Regions from separate parts of the Neorhizobium sp. R1-B genome, predicted to be linked through region 4. Evidence: predicted binding sites of a transcription regulator. Region 4 holds the regulator's gene; each other region holds the start of a gene.
The links. The regulator HrcA, encoded in region 4, represses chaperone genes, less so after heat shock. The targets are predictions, from matches to a motif close to GTTAGCACTCNCNNNNNGNGAGTGCTAAC.
Positions count from the first base shown of each region.

Region 1: EDE05_RS09340 (co-chaperone GroES) is a predicted target of HrcA. The motif match lies at 1,597-1,625, and genes of this name have one in related genera.
Region 2: groES (co-chaperone GroES) is a predicted target of HrcA. The motif match lies at 1,740-1,768, and genes of this name have one in related genera.
Region 3: groES (co-chaperone GroES) is a predicted target of HrcA. The motif match lies at 1,877-1,905, and genes of this name have one in related genera.

Region 1 is NZ_SOEM01000005.1:57,618-61,407, reverse strand. It holds gene EDE05_RS09345 (sensor histidine kinase) at 1-240, shown strand, start outside; gene EDE05_RS09340 (co-chaperone GroES) at 1,680-1,997, shown strand; gene groL (chaperonin GroEL) at 2,045-3,673, shown strand; gene EDE05_RS09330 (hypothetical protein) at 3,750-3,790, shown strand, end outside.
Region 2 is NZ_SOEM01000001.1:112,510-116,299, reverse strand. It holds gene groL (chaperonin GroEL) at 1-1,332, opposite strand, end outside; gene groES (co-chaperone GroES) at 1,388-1,684, opposite strand; gene EDE05_RS00480 (sulfurtransferase/chromate resistance protein) at 1,981-2,799, shown strand; gene chrA (chromate efflux transporter) at 2,807-3,790, shown strand, end outside.
Region 3 is NZ_SOEM01000003.1:21,477-25,266, reverse strand. It holds gene EDE05_RS05075 (cytochrome C oxidase subunit IV family protein) at 1-243, opposite strand, end outside; gene EDE05_RS05070 (cytochrome c oxidase subunit 3) at 254-799, opposite strand; gene EDE05_RS26720 (hypothetical protein) at 921-1,076, shown strand; gene EDE05_RS05065 (hypothetical protein) at 1,237-1,461, shown strand; gene EDE05_RS05060 (aspartate-semialdehyde dehydrogenase) at 1,511-1,783, opposite strand; gene groES (co-chaperone GroES) at 2,052-2,366, shown strand; gene groL (chaperonin GroEL) at 2,416-3,790, shown strand, end outside.
Region 4 is NZ_SOEM01000001.1:486,819-490,608, reverse strand. It holds gene rdgB (RdgB/HAM1 family non-canonical purine NTP pyrophosphatase) at 1-534, opposite strand, end outside; gene EDE05_RS02305 (VOC family protein) at 543-950, opposite strand; gene rph (ribonuclease PH) at 966-1,682, opposite strand; gene hrcA (heat-inducible transcriptional repressor HrcA) at 1,852-2,931, shown strand; gene grpE (nucleotide exchange factor GrpE) at 3,049-3,696, shown strand.

The DNA of each region.
Region 1 (3,790 bases), on a different contig from region 4:
CTCTCAGTCCCGGAAGGTACGCTTGACGTGTCCGGCAGTATGATCGGCGACGACGTGGAGGTGGTCTGGACGGAGCAGGGAGGCCCCGAGGTTTCGCCCCCAGAAGGTGCTGGCGGGTACGGGAGTAAGCTCCTGTCACGCATAATGACGGGACACCTTGGCGGAACGATTAGCCATAACTGGTCCGAAAGCGGAGTCCTCGTCAAGCTGAGGATCGCCAGTAAGAAGCTCGCGGTTTAGCGAATAGGCAGTTCACGGCCAACGCCTGCAGAACCGTCGGCGCTATCGAAGCCGCTGGTTGGATGCTCTCCGCATTCGAAGAACGCATCGCGGAAGGCGACCTGCGCCATTGGAAGGAGCTTCGCAAGATTGTGAAGCAGGCAGTCAACCTTCTTCCCCCTGCGCCGCAAAGTTTTCACTGACGATTCCGGCACCCGCTTCCTTTTTCGCAGCCTCGATATCGGGAAGCTGAACCGTTCCAGATCGACTACATGGTCGTGCAGGAAATAGAGGAGGAAGAAGTGACTATGCGTCAGAACCTCGAGCCAAAACCAACCGAACCAGCAGCGGCAAAAGAAGTTGCGGTCGGATAGCGCACGAAGTAGCTTCCCCCCATCATCGGGTGACCCCATCATCCTTGCGTAATGCCGTGACGTCGGTTTGTATCCTTTGCGTTAACAATAGTGCAGTACATGCCGGCCTGACCTTGTGAAAGGTCTACCAGTGCCCAGGTCGAAGGTTTCGCGGGCTGTCCCGTAAAGACATCGAAGACTGTCCAGCTGCGATCAAGTTCTTGACGAACGGCATACCTCATTGTTTCGTGGGTCATGCGATCCTCATGAAGGATGGCAACGACCGGAATGGTCCTTGCGTTCATCAATCGCGAGCATCCTAGCACCTATCGGGGAATGAGTCCGCGTTGCTCATAGCTTCACCGCTTAAGAAGTAAGTGCCCTTGGGTGGCAAACACATGCCGACCGGATATGTTGTTGGTCGCTGGGATACCCTTGGTGGGAGAGGGGCTTTGAAAACGACAGTGACTACAGCAGGGCGTTGGAGCCCGCCAGTCGCCATCAGGATCGGCTGCGGATCATCGGAGCTGATTAGGGCCCGCGGAGGCGGCTCACTAACTCAGCATCTCTCAGCTTCAAAGAGAAGGCCCAGACGTTTTTCCCGCCTGGGCCTCCAAACAGTCCGTTGGATATTCATAGGGTCACCTGTCGGTTTGGGCGTCAATAGCTCCAACGGGTAAAAGCCCCCAAGTGCCCTCTATCACGAGGAAGGGGAAACCCAGTCGATCTCGATGCGCGACATCTGTTGCGGTAATATCGTGCAGCATATATTGGCCGATTTTCCGACAGGTTCACCAAGCAAAAGTAGAGAGCATTGCGGCTTGCATATGAAGATGTAAACCGTCCTTGGGATTAAAAGTCTACGACCAAATTCAGGGTCTGCGGCGGGCTTGAATTCTTGGGCCGCCTTATTGGAAGAATTCACCGCGACAAGACATGCTTAATATGAATAATTATTTTGGCGCGTTCCAATTTAGGTCCATATGGATCAAAAAATACTATCCTTTCCCTAAATAATATTTTTCTTGGCAATCCTATCAATCGAGTGCCAGAGAGCCTATAAAGAAATTGCAGCCGCCCTATACGCCGGCAGCAGAAAGATTTCTCATGACATTCCGTCCCCTCCACGACCGCGTCGTCATCCGACGCGCCGAAGGCGATCTCATATCCGAGGGCGGGATCATCATTCCCGATACCGCCAAGGAAAAGCCGCAAGAAGGCGAAGTGATCGCCGTCGGCCCCGGCCTGCGTGATGAAAGCAGCAAGCTGATCCCGCTAGATGTGAAGGCCGGTGACGTCATCCTGTTCGCAAAATGGTCCGGCACCGAGGTCAAGATCGACGGCGAAGACCTTCTGATCATGAAGGAGTCCGACATCATGGGCATCGTGGAGAAGACCGGAGCGCCCGCCGGAAAGGCTGCCTGATCCGTCGCATTCCGATCCTGTACCTCAAAACCGAACTGGACCAGACCATGTCTGCCAAGGAAATCATCTTCTCCACCGACGCCCGCGATCGCCTGCTTCGCGGTGTCGAACTGCTCAACAACGCCGTCAAGGTGACACTCGGCCCAAAGGGTCGCAATGTCGTCATCGACAGGTCCTTTGGCGCGCCACGCATCACCAAGGACGGTGTCTCGGTCGCCAAGGAAATCGAGCTTGCCGACAAATTCGAGAACATGGGCGCACAGATGGTGCGCGAAGTCGCGTCCAGGACCAACGACCTTGCCGGCGACGGCACCACGACCGCAACGGTGCTTGCGGCCTCCATCTTCCGCGAAGGTGCCAAGCTGGTCGCCGCCGGCATGAACCCCATGGACTTGAAGCGCGGCATCGACCTTGCGGTTGCGGCGGTGCTGGCAGAGATCAAGGCGCGCGCCACAAAGGTCAGTTCATCGAGCGAAATCGCCCAGGTCGGCACGATCGCCGCCAATGGCGATGCGACCGTGGGCGAGATGATCGCCCACGCTATGGACAAGGTGGGCAATGAGGGCGTCATCACGGTCGAGGAGGCCAAGACGGCCGAGACCGAACTCGATGTCGTCGAGGGCATGCAGTTCGACCGCGGTTATCTTTCGCCCTATTTCGTGACCAATACGGAGAAGATGCGCGTAGAGCTGGAGGATCCCTATATCCTCATCCACGAAAAGAAGCTCGGCAACCTTCAGGCATTGCTGCCTATCCTGGAAGCCGTGGTACAGAGCGGCAAGCCGCTTTTAATCATCTCCGAGGATGTCGAAGGCGAGGCGCTGGCGACATTGGTTGTCAACAAGTTGCGTGGCGGCCTGAAGGTCGCGGCGGTCAAGGCTCCGGGCTTCGGCGATCGCCGCAAGGCCATGCTGGACGACATCGCCCTTCTGACGGCGGGCCAGATGATCTCCGAGGATCTCGGGATCAAGCTGGAAAATGTCACGCTCGACATGCTCGGCCGCACCAAGCGCGTGCTGATCGAGAAGGATACGACCACGATCATCGATGGCGCTGGCGAAAAATCCCAGATCGCTGCGCGTATTGGCCAGATCAAGGCACAGATCGAAGATACGACCTCCGACTACGACAAGGAAAAGCTGCAGGAACGGCTGGCGAAACTCTCCGGCGGGGTCGCGGTGATCCGTGTCGGCGGCTCGACCGAGCTTGAAGTCAAGGAAAAGAAGGACCGGATCGACGACGCCCTCAATGCCACCCGCGCGGCGGTCGAAGAAGGGATCGTTCCAGGCGGTGGCGTCGCCTTGCTGCGCGCAAAATCGGCTCTGACGGGACTGACGAGCGAGAATGCCGACGTGACGGCGGGGATTTCGATCGTGCTCAGGGCGCTGGAAGCCCCGATCCGGCAGATCGCCGACAATGCCGGCGCCGAAGGCTCGATCGTCATTGGAAAACTGGCCGACAGCACGAACCCCAATCAGGGTTTTGACGCGCAGACGGAAACCTATGTCGATATGATCGAGGCCGGCATTGTCGATCCCGCCAAGGTGGTTCGGACTGCCCTGCAGGATGCCGGCTCGATCGCAGCACTTCTAATCACCGCTGAAGCAATGATTGCAGACGTGCCCGTGAAGGAACCTGCGGCCGGCAACGGCAGCGTGGCCGGTATGGGATACTGAGAGCAGAGCAGTGCCTAACCCGCTCGGCCGGCGCGACCGGGGAGCGGTTCCTCATCATCAATAAAAGGATATTCCAATGGCCATGCAGAGCAGCAGCAAGACATCGATATTCCAGCG
Region 2 (3,790 bases), 370 kb from region 4:
TTTGCGGACGATGTTGATGCCGGCTTCCTGGTCGTCATTAGCGCCCTTGGACGTGATCTTGACGGAGGAGCGCAGCAGGGCGATACCGCCGCCCGGAACGATGCCTTCCTGAACGGCAGCGCGGGTCGCGTTGAGAGCGTCGTCGATGCGGTCCTTCTTTTCCTTCACTTCGACTTCGGTCGAACCGCCGACGCGGATGACGGCAACGCCGCCAGCGAGCTTGGCGAGGCGCTCCTGGAGCTTCTCACGATCGTAATCCGAGGTGGTTTCCTCGATCTGCGCCTTGATCTGATTGACGCGGCCTTCGATGTCGGACTTGGCGCCGGCACCGTCGACGATCGTGGTGTTTTCCTTGGAGATCGAGACCTTCTTGGAGCGGCCGAGCATGTCGAGGGTGACATTCTCGAGCTTGATGCCGAGGTCTTCGGAGATCACAGTGCCGCCCGTGAGGATGGCGATGTCTTCCAGCATGGCCTTGCGGCGGTCGCCGAAGCCCGGAGCCTTGACGGCAGCAATCTTCAGGCCACCGCGCAGCTTGTTGACGACGAGGGTAGCAAGTGCCTCGCCTTCGACGTCTTCAGCGATGATCAGGAGCGGCTTGCCGGTCTGAACGACGGCTTCGAGAACCGGGAGCATGGCCTGCAGGTTCGAGAGCTTCTTCTCGTGAAGGAGAATGTAAGCGTCATCGAGATCGGCAACCATCTTTTCCGGGTTGGTCACGAAGTAGGGCGACAGGTAGCCGCGGTCGAACTGCATGCCTTCGACCACTTCGAGTTCGGTTTCGGCGGTCTTGGCTTCTTCAACCGTGATGACGCCTTCGTTGCCGACCTTCTGCATGGCTTCAGCAATGTCGAGGCCGATCTGGCGCTCGCCGTTTGCGGAGATCGTGCCGACCTGGGCAACTTCTTCCGAAGTGTTGATCTTCTTGGCCTTGGCCTGGAGATCCTTGACGACTTCGGCTACGGCGAGATCGATGCCGCGCTTCAGGTCCATCGGGTTCATGCCGGCTGCGACGGCCTTGTTGCCTTCGCGAACGATAGCCTGAGCGAGAACCGTAGCGGTGGTGGTGCCGTCGCCGGCGATGTCGTTGGTCTTCGAAGCGACTTCGCGGACCATCTGGGCGCCCATGTTTTCGAACTTGTCTTCCAGTTCGATTTCCTTGGCGACGGAGACGCCGTCCTTGGTGATGCGCGGCGCACCGAAGGACTTGTCGATAACGACGTTACGACCCTTCGGGCCGAGCGTTACCTTGACTGCGTCAGCGAGAATGTCGACGCCACGCAGCATCTTTTCACGTGCGGTGCGGCCGAATTTGACTTCTTTAGCTGCCATTTTGAGAACTCCTGAAAAGGGGTGTCAGCGAATTTCGGTAAGGACAGGCGGCTTATCAGCCGATGATGCCCATGATGTCGGCTTCCTTCATGATCAGAAGGTCTTCGCCGTTGATCTTGACTTCGGTGCCGGACCACTTGCCGAAGAGAACGCGGTCGCCAGCCTTGACGTCGAGAGCGACGACCTTGCCGGATTCATCGCGGGCGCCAGAACCGACGGCGACGATTTCGCCTTCCTGCGGCTTTTCCTTGGCGGTATCAGGAATGATGATGCCGCCCTTGGTCTTTTCTTCAGACTCGACGCGACGAACGACGACGCGATCGTGCAGGGGGCGGAAATTGGTGTTTGCCATTGTCTAATCCCTCGATCAAATGACATTGACGGATCACGTGATGATCCGCTGGAATGTTAGCACTCACCTCCAGGGAGTGCTAAGCGCCGCGGATGTAGGCTCGGCGAGCGGAAGAGTCAAGGATAGGGACAGAAAAAACAGCGCTTCGCGAGGAGCCGGGCGATTGCTGAAACTTGACTTTGGAGTAGCAATTTCGTCTAAATGATATATGGGGTTTGCGAGTGCCCCACGAGGCGCCATGCCGAAGTTCGCGTCCTTCATATGACTATCACATATGAACCTTAGAGGGCACGACCATGGCGACTTATAATGCTATCTCATCTGAGAAATTGGCACGATTAATCGGTACTCCCAAGGCGCCGCTGATTATCGACGTGCGCGACCGGGACGACTTTGCCGAAAACCCTTTCCTGCTGCCGGCTTCGCTCAAGAAGGCTCACCACGATGTCGCCGATTGGGCTCCGTCGTTGAACCGGCGATGGGTTGTGGTCGTCTGCCAGAAGGGCCGCAAGCTGAGCGAAGGCGTTGCGGCCTTCCTGCGTATTGCGGGCGCCGAGGCAGAGGTTCTGGAGGGAGGTTTCGAAAGCTGGCGGGAACTCGGGCTGCCGCTCCTGCCTGTGGAAAGGATCCCCGACAGGAAGGCCGACGGCGCGACACTCTGGGTAACGCGCGCCCGGCCGAAAATCGACCGCATCGCCTGTCCCTGGCTGATCCGCCGCTTTGTTGATCCCGGCGCCACTTTTCTATTCGTCTCGGCTGTAGAGGTCGAGGCCGTCGCCGACCGCTTCGGCGCGACGTCTTTCGATATCGAAGGCGTCTTCTGGAGCCATCGCGGCGAACTCTGCAGCTTCGATGTCATGATCGAGGAGTTCGGATTGTCATTTCCCGCACTCGGCCACCTCGCTCGGATCGTCCGAGGCGCCGACACGGACCGACCCGACCTTGAGCCTCAGGCTGCGGGGCTCCTGGCGATATCGCTTGGCCTGTCGCGGATGTATTCCAGCGATCTGGAACAGATGGAGCAGGGTATGCTCATCTATGACGCACTTTATCGTTGGGCTCGCGACGCGGCGGACGAGAAACATGATTGGGTATCCCATGGCGGACGGAAGTGACACGGCAATGGACGCGATGGTGAAGGAAGAGGTTTCCGGCCCTGTCGGACTTAGGGAGATGACGGCGGTTTTCGCCAAGATTGGAGTATTGAGCTTTGGTGGCCCCGCGGGTCAGATAGGTCTGATGCACCGGATCCTGGTGGATGAGAAGCGCTGGATTTCCGAGGAGCGGTTTCTTCACGCGCTGAATTACTGCATGCTGCTGCCGGGGCCTGAAGCGCAGCAACTGGCGACTTATATCGGCTGGTTGATGCATGGTACCCGCGGAGGCATAATCGCCGGGCTTCTGTTCGTCATTCCCGGCCTGGCAGTCATCATCGGCCTTTCGACCGCCTATTCGCTCTACCAGGACACGACCTGGCTGACCGGCCTCTTCTATGGCCTGAAAGCGGCGGTGCTGGCGATCGTCGTCGAAGCGGTGATCCGGCTCGGCCGCAAGACGTTGAAGAGCCGGTTCCTCGTCGCCATTGCGGCTCTGGCCTTCATATCGCTGTTCTTTTTCAGCCTTCCGTTTCCGCTGGTCGTGCTGCTGGCGGGCATCGCTGGCTTCGTCTCCGTCCGTCCCGGCGGAAGCCGGCCGACAGGAGCCGCCGCGCCCATCGATCTTCCAAAACGCCCGCCGGCTTTGAAGGCGGTTGCGACGCTCGTCTTCTGGGTCGCTGTCTGGCAGCTTCCGCTTCTGGCCCTCTGGCTGGTCTCCGGTACAGAGGCCCTGTCGGCGATGTTCACTTTCTTCTCCAAGATGGCCCTGGTCACTTTCGGCGGGGCTTATGCGGTGCTTGCCTACGTGGCGCAGGTCGCAGTCCAGGATTACGGCTGGCTGAGGCCGGGCGAAATGCTGGACGGGCTGGCGCTGGCGGAAACAACGCCGGGGCCGCTGGTATTGGTGCTTTCTTTCGTCGGCTTCCTTGTCGGCTTCCGCGAAGCTGCCGGGCTGGGAGCCGTCACGGGCGGCGTCATCGGCGCCCTACTGGTCGCCTGGGCCACCTTC
Region 3 (3,790 bases), on a different contig from region 4:
GAGCCCCGCGGCGGCAAAGAAGGTCGGCCAGATCACCAGCGCCCGGGCAAGATTGGGCCGGGTGCCGCGAAGGCTCATGAAATCGAGCACGATGAGGCGGACCTTGGCGATGGTGAAAACAAGGATGATTGTAAGCGCCACGATCGGAATCGCCTGATGTTTCCATTGCGCTGCAATCAACGCAGCGACGACACCCAGCATGATGATCCAGTTGGCGCTGCTGAAGAGTTTCGAGCTGTTCATTGCGGTGCTCCTAGGTCAGGTAGATCATGGGGAACATCACCAGCCAGACGATATCGATGACATGCCATATGGTGGTCAGGATGACGATCGTCGAACGTTCCAGCCGGATCGACGCGAACACGAAAAGGAGCGCCACGAAGGCCACATGGGCGAGGTGAAAGCCGGTGATGAGGAAATAGAGTTCGAAGAATGTCTGCAGATTCGGATCGCTCGCAGCGCCCCATTCGAAGCTGTACTCTACGCCCTTCAGCGCCACGAAGAGGATACCCAGAGCCGCGGCCAAAAGCAGGAATAAACGCTGCAGCTGGGGTTTGTCCTGATATCGGACTGCCAAAGCGGCCTGCCAGCTGCTTGCCAAAAGCACGATCGTATTGAACCCCGCGAGGCGGGGAGCGAGATGCAGCTTGGTGAGCCCAAAGCTTTCCGGATGCAATATCGACATCACCAGATAGCCAAGCAGCAGGAAGCCGAAAGCCGCCAGTTCGCCCCAGACCAGTACCCAAAGAAGAAGGTCGCCACCTTCATCCGACTCCTCGGTCGTCGGAATTGCCGCCATTCGCATGTCTCCGATGTTCTGCAGGCCGGAAAATGAAGGCAATTCCGCCGCCGTTCTTTGTCATTTCGCAAAGAAACGGCAGATCGACCGCCTAGAATGGGGTCAAAACCAAGGATCTGTCATGTCTGACGCACAGCTCGGCCTTCTGCTCGCCGCTCCCATCATCATCATATTCGCCATCGCCTTGAAGCGGATGGGCGTCCTCCAGGGCTATAGCTCATTCGCCGCCGTCGTGTTCTCCGTGGCGATAGCGGGCGTTCTGTTCTGGCAGCAATAGCCGTTCGGCATGGCGCAGCTCGCCGGCTTTGGCATTGCCCCAGCAGTCAGGCCCGGTTGCCGAGCTTCTCGTCCATAAGGGCCGGGTTCGACTTCCTCATCCGACCTCCTATATCGAGTCTCATCCAGACTGGGATGATGACACAGGAACGGAGGAAGATATGACAATGACTTCACAAGACGTCATCGCCGTACTTGGGCCCGTTGACCGGGCGCTGATTGCCGAGATTGTTGCAACCGGCGCCGAGGCTGGGGAGCTCGCCGAAGCATGGGCCTGGGTCAACAGCGACGAAGCGCTGATTGGCGAGGGTCGTCGTCTTCCGAAGGGAAGGGTTGCTGAACTCGTCGATCTTCTCTCGGCGGAAGACGAGGACTGGGAGGAATAGCTCCTGAAGCTGTTCGGAAAAGACTATCTTCCGGATCGTTAGGCAGACGTCAGTTGATGGTGAACTCTCCGTCGATCTGTTTCCATTCGTGCGGTCCGATCAGGCGTTTGTGGGTAAAGCGGATGGAATGCAGCGGACCGTCGAGATTGTCCTGCCAGAAATCCAGAAACCGGTGCATTTCCGGGAAATCGGGGGCGATGTCGTAGTCCTGCCAGACATAGGTCTGCAGCACGGATTCGAAATCCGGGATGCGATAGAGGATATGAGCAGTCGTCAGGCCGTAACCCTTGAGCTGATATTCCAAATCAGACGAAAAACGCATGCTTTGCTCCATTGCAATATTTGACGAGCCGCCTCGCGGGAAGCGGCTGATCATTGCAACGCGAGTGGGCGAATTGTTGTTCCTTTTTAGACCTTTAGCAGCCAGTGATCGAGAGTGCTAATTTTTTCGCAGACGGCCCTTGAAACTGCAATTTGCGCTAACCAAATCGATTTCGCCGATTGCTCGAAGAAGAGGATCGGCGCTCGTCCAGACCGGTCATCCGGTCCGGTGGGGAGCTTGATCATCATTGTTTGTCCAGGAGGAAAACATGGCGTTCCGACCGCTTCATGATCGCATTCTCGTTCGCCGCGTGGAGTCTGAAGAAAAGACCAAAGGCGGCATTATCATTCCCGACACCGCTAAGGAAAAGCCGCAGGAAGGCGAAGTGATCGCCGTTGGTCCCGGCGCGCGCAACGACCAGGGGCAGCTTCAGCCACTCGACGTAAAGGTGGGTGACCGCATCCTGTTCGGCAAATGGTCCGGCACCGAGATCAAGATCAACGGCGAGGACCTTCTGATCATGAAGGAAAGCGATGTCATGGGCATCATCGAAGCCCAGGCCGAGCAGAGACAGGCTGCCTGAAGCGCTTTGTCCATCAGTCAATGTAGCTGCCTAATTGAGGAGTGAAAAAATGGCTGCAAAAGAAGTCAAATTCCATACCGATGCCCGTGAGCGGATGTTGCGCGGCGTCGATGTTCTCGCCAATGCGGTCAAGGTGACGCTCGGCCCGAAAGGGCGCAATGTCGTCATCGACAAGTCCTTCGGTGCGCCGCGCATTACCAAGGACGGCGTCTCCGTCGCCAAGGAAATTGAACTGGAGGACAAGTTCGAGAATATGGGTGCGCAGATGCTGCGCGAGGTGGCATCGAAGACCAACGACCTTGCCGGCGACGGCACCACGACCGCAACGGTTCTCGCCCAGGCCATCGTCAAAGAAGGTGCCAAGGCGGTTGCGTCCGGCATGAACCCGATGGATCTGAAGCGCGGCATCGACCTTGCTGTCGACGCTGTCGTGAAAGAATTGAAGGCCAACGCCCGCAAAATCTCCAACAATTCGGAAATCGCCCAGGTCGGCACTATTTCCGCCAACGGCGACACCGAAATCGGCCGCTATCTCGCAGAAGCGATGGATAAAGTCGGCAATGAGGGCGTGATCACGGTTGAAGAAGCCAAGACCGCCGAGACCGAACTCGAAGTGGTCGAAGGCATGCAGTTCGACCGAGGTTATCTCTCGCCCTATTTCGTGACCAACCAGGACAAGATGCGGGTCGAACTCGAAGACCCCTATATTCTGATCCACGAAAAGAAGCTCTCCAACCTGCAGTCGATGCTGCCGGTTCTCGAAGCCGTCGTGCAGTCCGGCAAGCCGCTTCTCATTATTGCCGAAGACGTGGAAGGTGAGGCGCTGGCAACGCTCGTTGTCAACAAGCTGCGCGGTGGCCTCAAGGTCGCGGCCGTCAAGGCCCCGGGCTTCGGCGACCGTCGCAAGGCCATGCTCGAAGACATCGCCATCCTCACGGGCGGCACTGTCATCTCTGAAGACCTCGGCATCAAGCTCGAGAATGTTACCCTCAACATGCTCGGCCGCTCCAAGAAGGTCTCGATCGAAAAGGAGAACACGACTATCATCGATGGTGCCGGCTCCAAGGCTGAAATCGACGGCCGGACGGCCCAGATCCGCGCGCAGATCGAGGAAACCACTTCGGATTACGACCGCGAGAAGCTCCAGGAGCGCCTCGCCAAGCTCGCCGGCGGCGTTGCGGTTATCCGCGTCGGCGGTTCGACCGAAGTCGAAGTGAAGGAAAAGAAGGACCGCGTTGACGACGCTCTGCATGCCACCCGGGCGGCCGTCGAGGAAGGTATCCTTCCGGGCGGTGGCGTCGCACTGCTGCGCGCTATCAAGACCTTGGACAATGTTCAGACCTCCAACGCAGATCAGCGCGTCGGGGTCGATATCGTCCGTCGTGCGATCGAGGCTCCGGTCCGCCAGATCGCCGAAAATGCCG
Region 4 (3,790 bases):
GAAGGTGATGTCATAGCCTTGCGGCTGAAAGACGGGATCATAACCGAAACCCTGGGTGCCGCGCGGCGGCCATACGACGGCGCCTTCCACCTCGCCGCGGAAAAACTCCGTATGCCCGTCGGGCCAGGCAAGGCAGAGCACGCTGACGAAGCGGCCGGCGCGCTGTTCGGCCGTCGTCGCGCCGCGTTCTTCCAGCGCCTTTTCGACCTTCTCCATCGCCATCTGAAAATCGCGGCTGCCGTCCTCGCGCTCCGCCCAGTTGGCCGTATAGACGCCGGGCGCCCCGTCCAGCGCGTCGATCACCAAGCCGGAATCGTCCGACAGCGCCGGCAGGCCGGAGGCCTTTGCCGAGGCAAGCGCCTTGATCGCTGCATTCTCTTCGAAAGTCGTGCCCGTTTCGTCCGGTTCGGCAAAGGCCAGCTCGGCCGCCGATTTTGCCGAAAAGCCGAGTGGGCCGATGAGCTCGGCGATCTCGCGAATTTTTCCGGCATTGTGGCTGGCGACGACGATGGTCTTGGTATCGAGCTTGCGCATCAAAATTCCTATTCGATATTCCACAGCTTCGGCTCTGCACATTCCAGGCTGTTGCCCGCCGGATCGCGGAAATAGATCGAGCAGGCGCCGTTCGGCCAATGAAAGTCGCTTTCGATGGCTACGCCTGCCTTGTTCAGCTTTTCCCGGAGCCTGTCAATCGCCTCTCGGCTGATGCGGAAACAGGCATGGCCGGCTCCCCTGGTGCCGTGCGGCGGCACCGGCAGCGCGTCCTTGGAGGGCGGCTTTGTGGTCTCGGCTGGATTGAAGATCAAGAGGATCCCCGGGCCGCAGCGGAAGAAGACGTGCCGGTTGCCGGCACGCAGGACCTTTTCAAGGCCGAGAACGCCGCCGTAGAAAGCTTCGGCGGCGTCAAGGTCATCGGCATAGAGCGCGGTTTCGAGGATGCCTTCGATCAACGCGCCCTCCCTCCGTCAGGCGATCGCCTGTTTTTGCATCGCCACCAGTTCCTGCGTACCAGCCTGCGCCAATGCCAGCAGCTTCAGGAATTCGTCCTGGCTGAAGGGCGCGCCCTCGGCCGTGCCTTGAACTTCGACGATACCACCGGCACCGGTCATCACGAAATTGGCGTCCGTCTCGGCGGCGGAATCCTCCAGATAGTCGAGGTCGATGACAGGCTGGGTTGCGAAGATGCCGCAGGAAATGGCCGCCACGTGATCCTTCAGCACCTTCTCGACCTTGATCATCGAGCGCGCTTCCATCCACTTCAGACAATCGTAAAGCGCCACCCAGCCGCCTGTGATGGACGCCGTGCGCGTGCCGCCGTCGGCCTGGATGACGTCGCAGTCGACGGTGATCTGCCGCTCGCCGAGCGCTTCGAGATCGACGACGGCCCGAAGCGACCTGCCGATCAGACGCTGGATCTCCTGCGTCCGGCCGCCCTGCTTGCCGGCTGCCGCTTCACGCTTCATGCGTTCGCCCGTAGCGCGCGGCAGCATGCCGTATTCGGCAGTCACCCAGCCCTTGCCGGAATTGCGCAGCCACGGCGGCGTCTTTTCCTCAAGGCTGGCCGTGCACAGGACATGCGTGTCGCCGAACTTGACGAGGCAGGAGCCTTCCGCATGTTTGGAAAAATTGCGCTCGAACGAGACCTTGCGCATCTGGTCTGTTTGTCTGCCTGAAGGCCTCATGCTCTGCTCCTGAATTGCGTTGGCGTCTTCTAAGACCGCCGCCGCTCTTTTGCAAAGGAAAAGCCCCGGCCGGTTACAGCGGTGTCACGGAAGAACATTATTTCCAATTTGCGCCGGCCGGGGGAATGACTATATTTCCTTTGGAGATCAACGGTACGGTGAAGGATTGATGGGTTTTTCTGGACCGACGGGTAGAGACAACGGATCCGTGCTCGATGACCGTTCGCGGGAAATATTCCGTCGCATCGTCGAAAGCTATCTCGAAAACGGCGAGCCGCTCGGCTCCCGAAATCTTTCGCGTCTCCTGCCCATGTCGCTCTCGCCGGCTTCCGTGCGCAATGTCATGAGTGATCTGGAAGAACTCGGCCTCATCTATTCGCCGCATGTCAGTGCCGGCCGCCTGCCGACGCAGACAGGCCTGCGTTTCTTTGTCGATGCCTTCATGCAGGTCGGAAACCTCTCGGAGGAGGAGCGCTCTGCAATAGACCGGCAGGTTCGCCGCGCCGATCGCGATCAGCCGATGGAAAGCCTGATGGCGGAAGCGAGCCTGATGCTCTCCGGCGTGTCGCGTGGCGCCGGCCTCGTCATCACAACCAAAAGCGATCCGGTCCTCAAGCATGTGGAATTTATCCGCCTTGAGCCGACAAAGGCGCTTGCCGTATTGGTCGGCGACCATAACCAGGTAGAAAACCGTATCATCGAATTGCCGGCGGGCGTCACGTCCTCGCAATTGGTGGAGGCTGCGAATTTCCTGAACGCCCACCTGACGGGCCAGACCCTACCGGAACTGCGCAACCAGCTCACGAAGCTGAAGGATGCGGTCCAGAGCGAGCTTTATGCCCTCTCCCAGGATCTGGTCGAACGGGGGCTGGCGGTCTGGTCCGGCGACAGCGAGGAAGGCAAACCGAGCCAGCTTATTGTCCGCGGCCGCGCCAACCTGCTTCAGGGCCTCGATGAGACGGCTGATCTCGACCGGCTGCGGCTTCTCTTCGACGATCTGGAAAAAAAGGACAGCCTGATCGAAATCCTGGAGCTTGCCGAGAAAGGTCCCGGGGTCCGCATTTTCATCGGCTCGGAAAACAAGCTTTTCTCGCTCTCCGGTTCTTCCTTGATCGTCGCGCCCTATCGCGACGGCGAGGACCGGATCGTGGGGGCCGTCGGGGTGATCGGGCCGACGCGCCTCAATTATTCCCGCATCGTACCCATGGTGGATTATACGGCCCAGCTTCTGGCAAGGCTGTCGCGCTGAAACCGGCTGAATGCCGGCGCAAGTTTCCCGGCGAGCCTTGATTTTTCCACTTTAAACCTCGATATCGGGCACAAATCCAAAGCCATATATCCCAGTGAAGAATAACCGGAGACCGTCATGACCGACGAAACCAAGAAGCACGGACCTGACGCAGCCGCCGCCGAGAATACGGCGGAAGCCGTGGCGTCTGCTCTTCAGGACGCGGCCAACCAGGGCGCAGCCGAAGCGCCGGCCGCGGCCGAGCCCGACCCCATCGAGGTTTTGAAGGCGGAGAACAACGAATTGCGTGATCGCTTCCTGCGTCTTGCCGCCGAAATGGACAACCTGCGCCGCCGCACCGACCGCGATGTCAAGGATGCCAAGTCCTATGCCGTCGCCGGCTTTGCGCGCGACATGCTTGCCGTTTCCGACAATCTGCGCCGTGCACTGGATGCCGTTCCGACGGAAATGCGCGCAGCTGCCGACGCGGCGTTGACGACGCTTCTCGAAGGCGTCGAACTGACGGAGCGCTCCATGCTCTCGGCGCTCGAGCGTCACGGCATCAAGAAGATCGAGGCGGAAGGCCAGAAATTCGACCCGCACTTCCATCAGGCCATGTTCGAAATTCCAAACGCAGACGTGCCGAACAACACGGTCGTTCAGGTCGTCCAGGCAGGATATACGATCGGCGAGCGGGTGCTGCGTCCTGCCATGGTCGGTGTCGCCAAGGGCGGCCCCAGGTCCGAAGCCACGGCTGCGGAGCAGGCGGGTGAAAAGAACGCCTGAGACGTGTGAAGGCGGGCGGTTTCGCCCGCTCTCTCGCGATGAAGGTGAGGGTGCTCGCGCGCTCTCATGACTTGCCGCCCTGCAAGATCAGTTA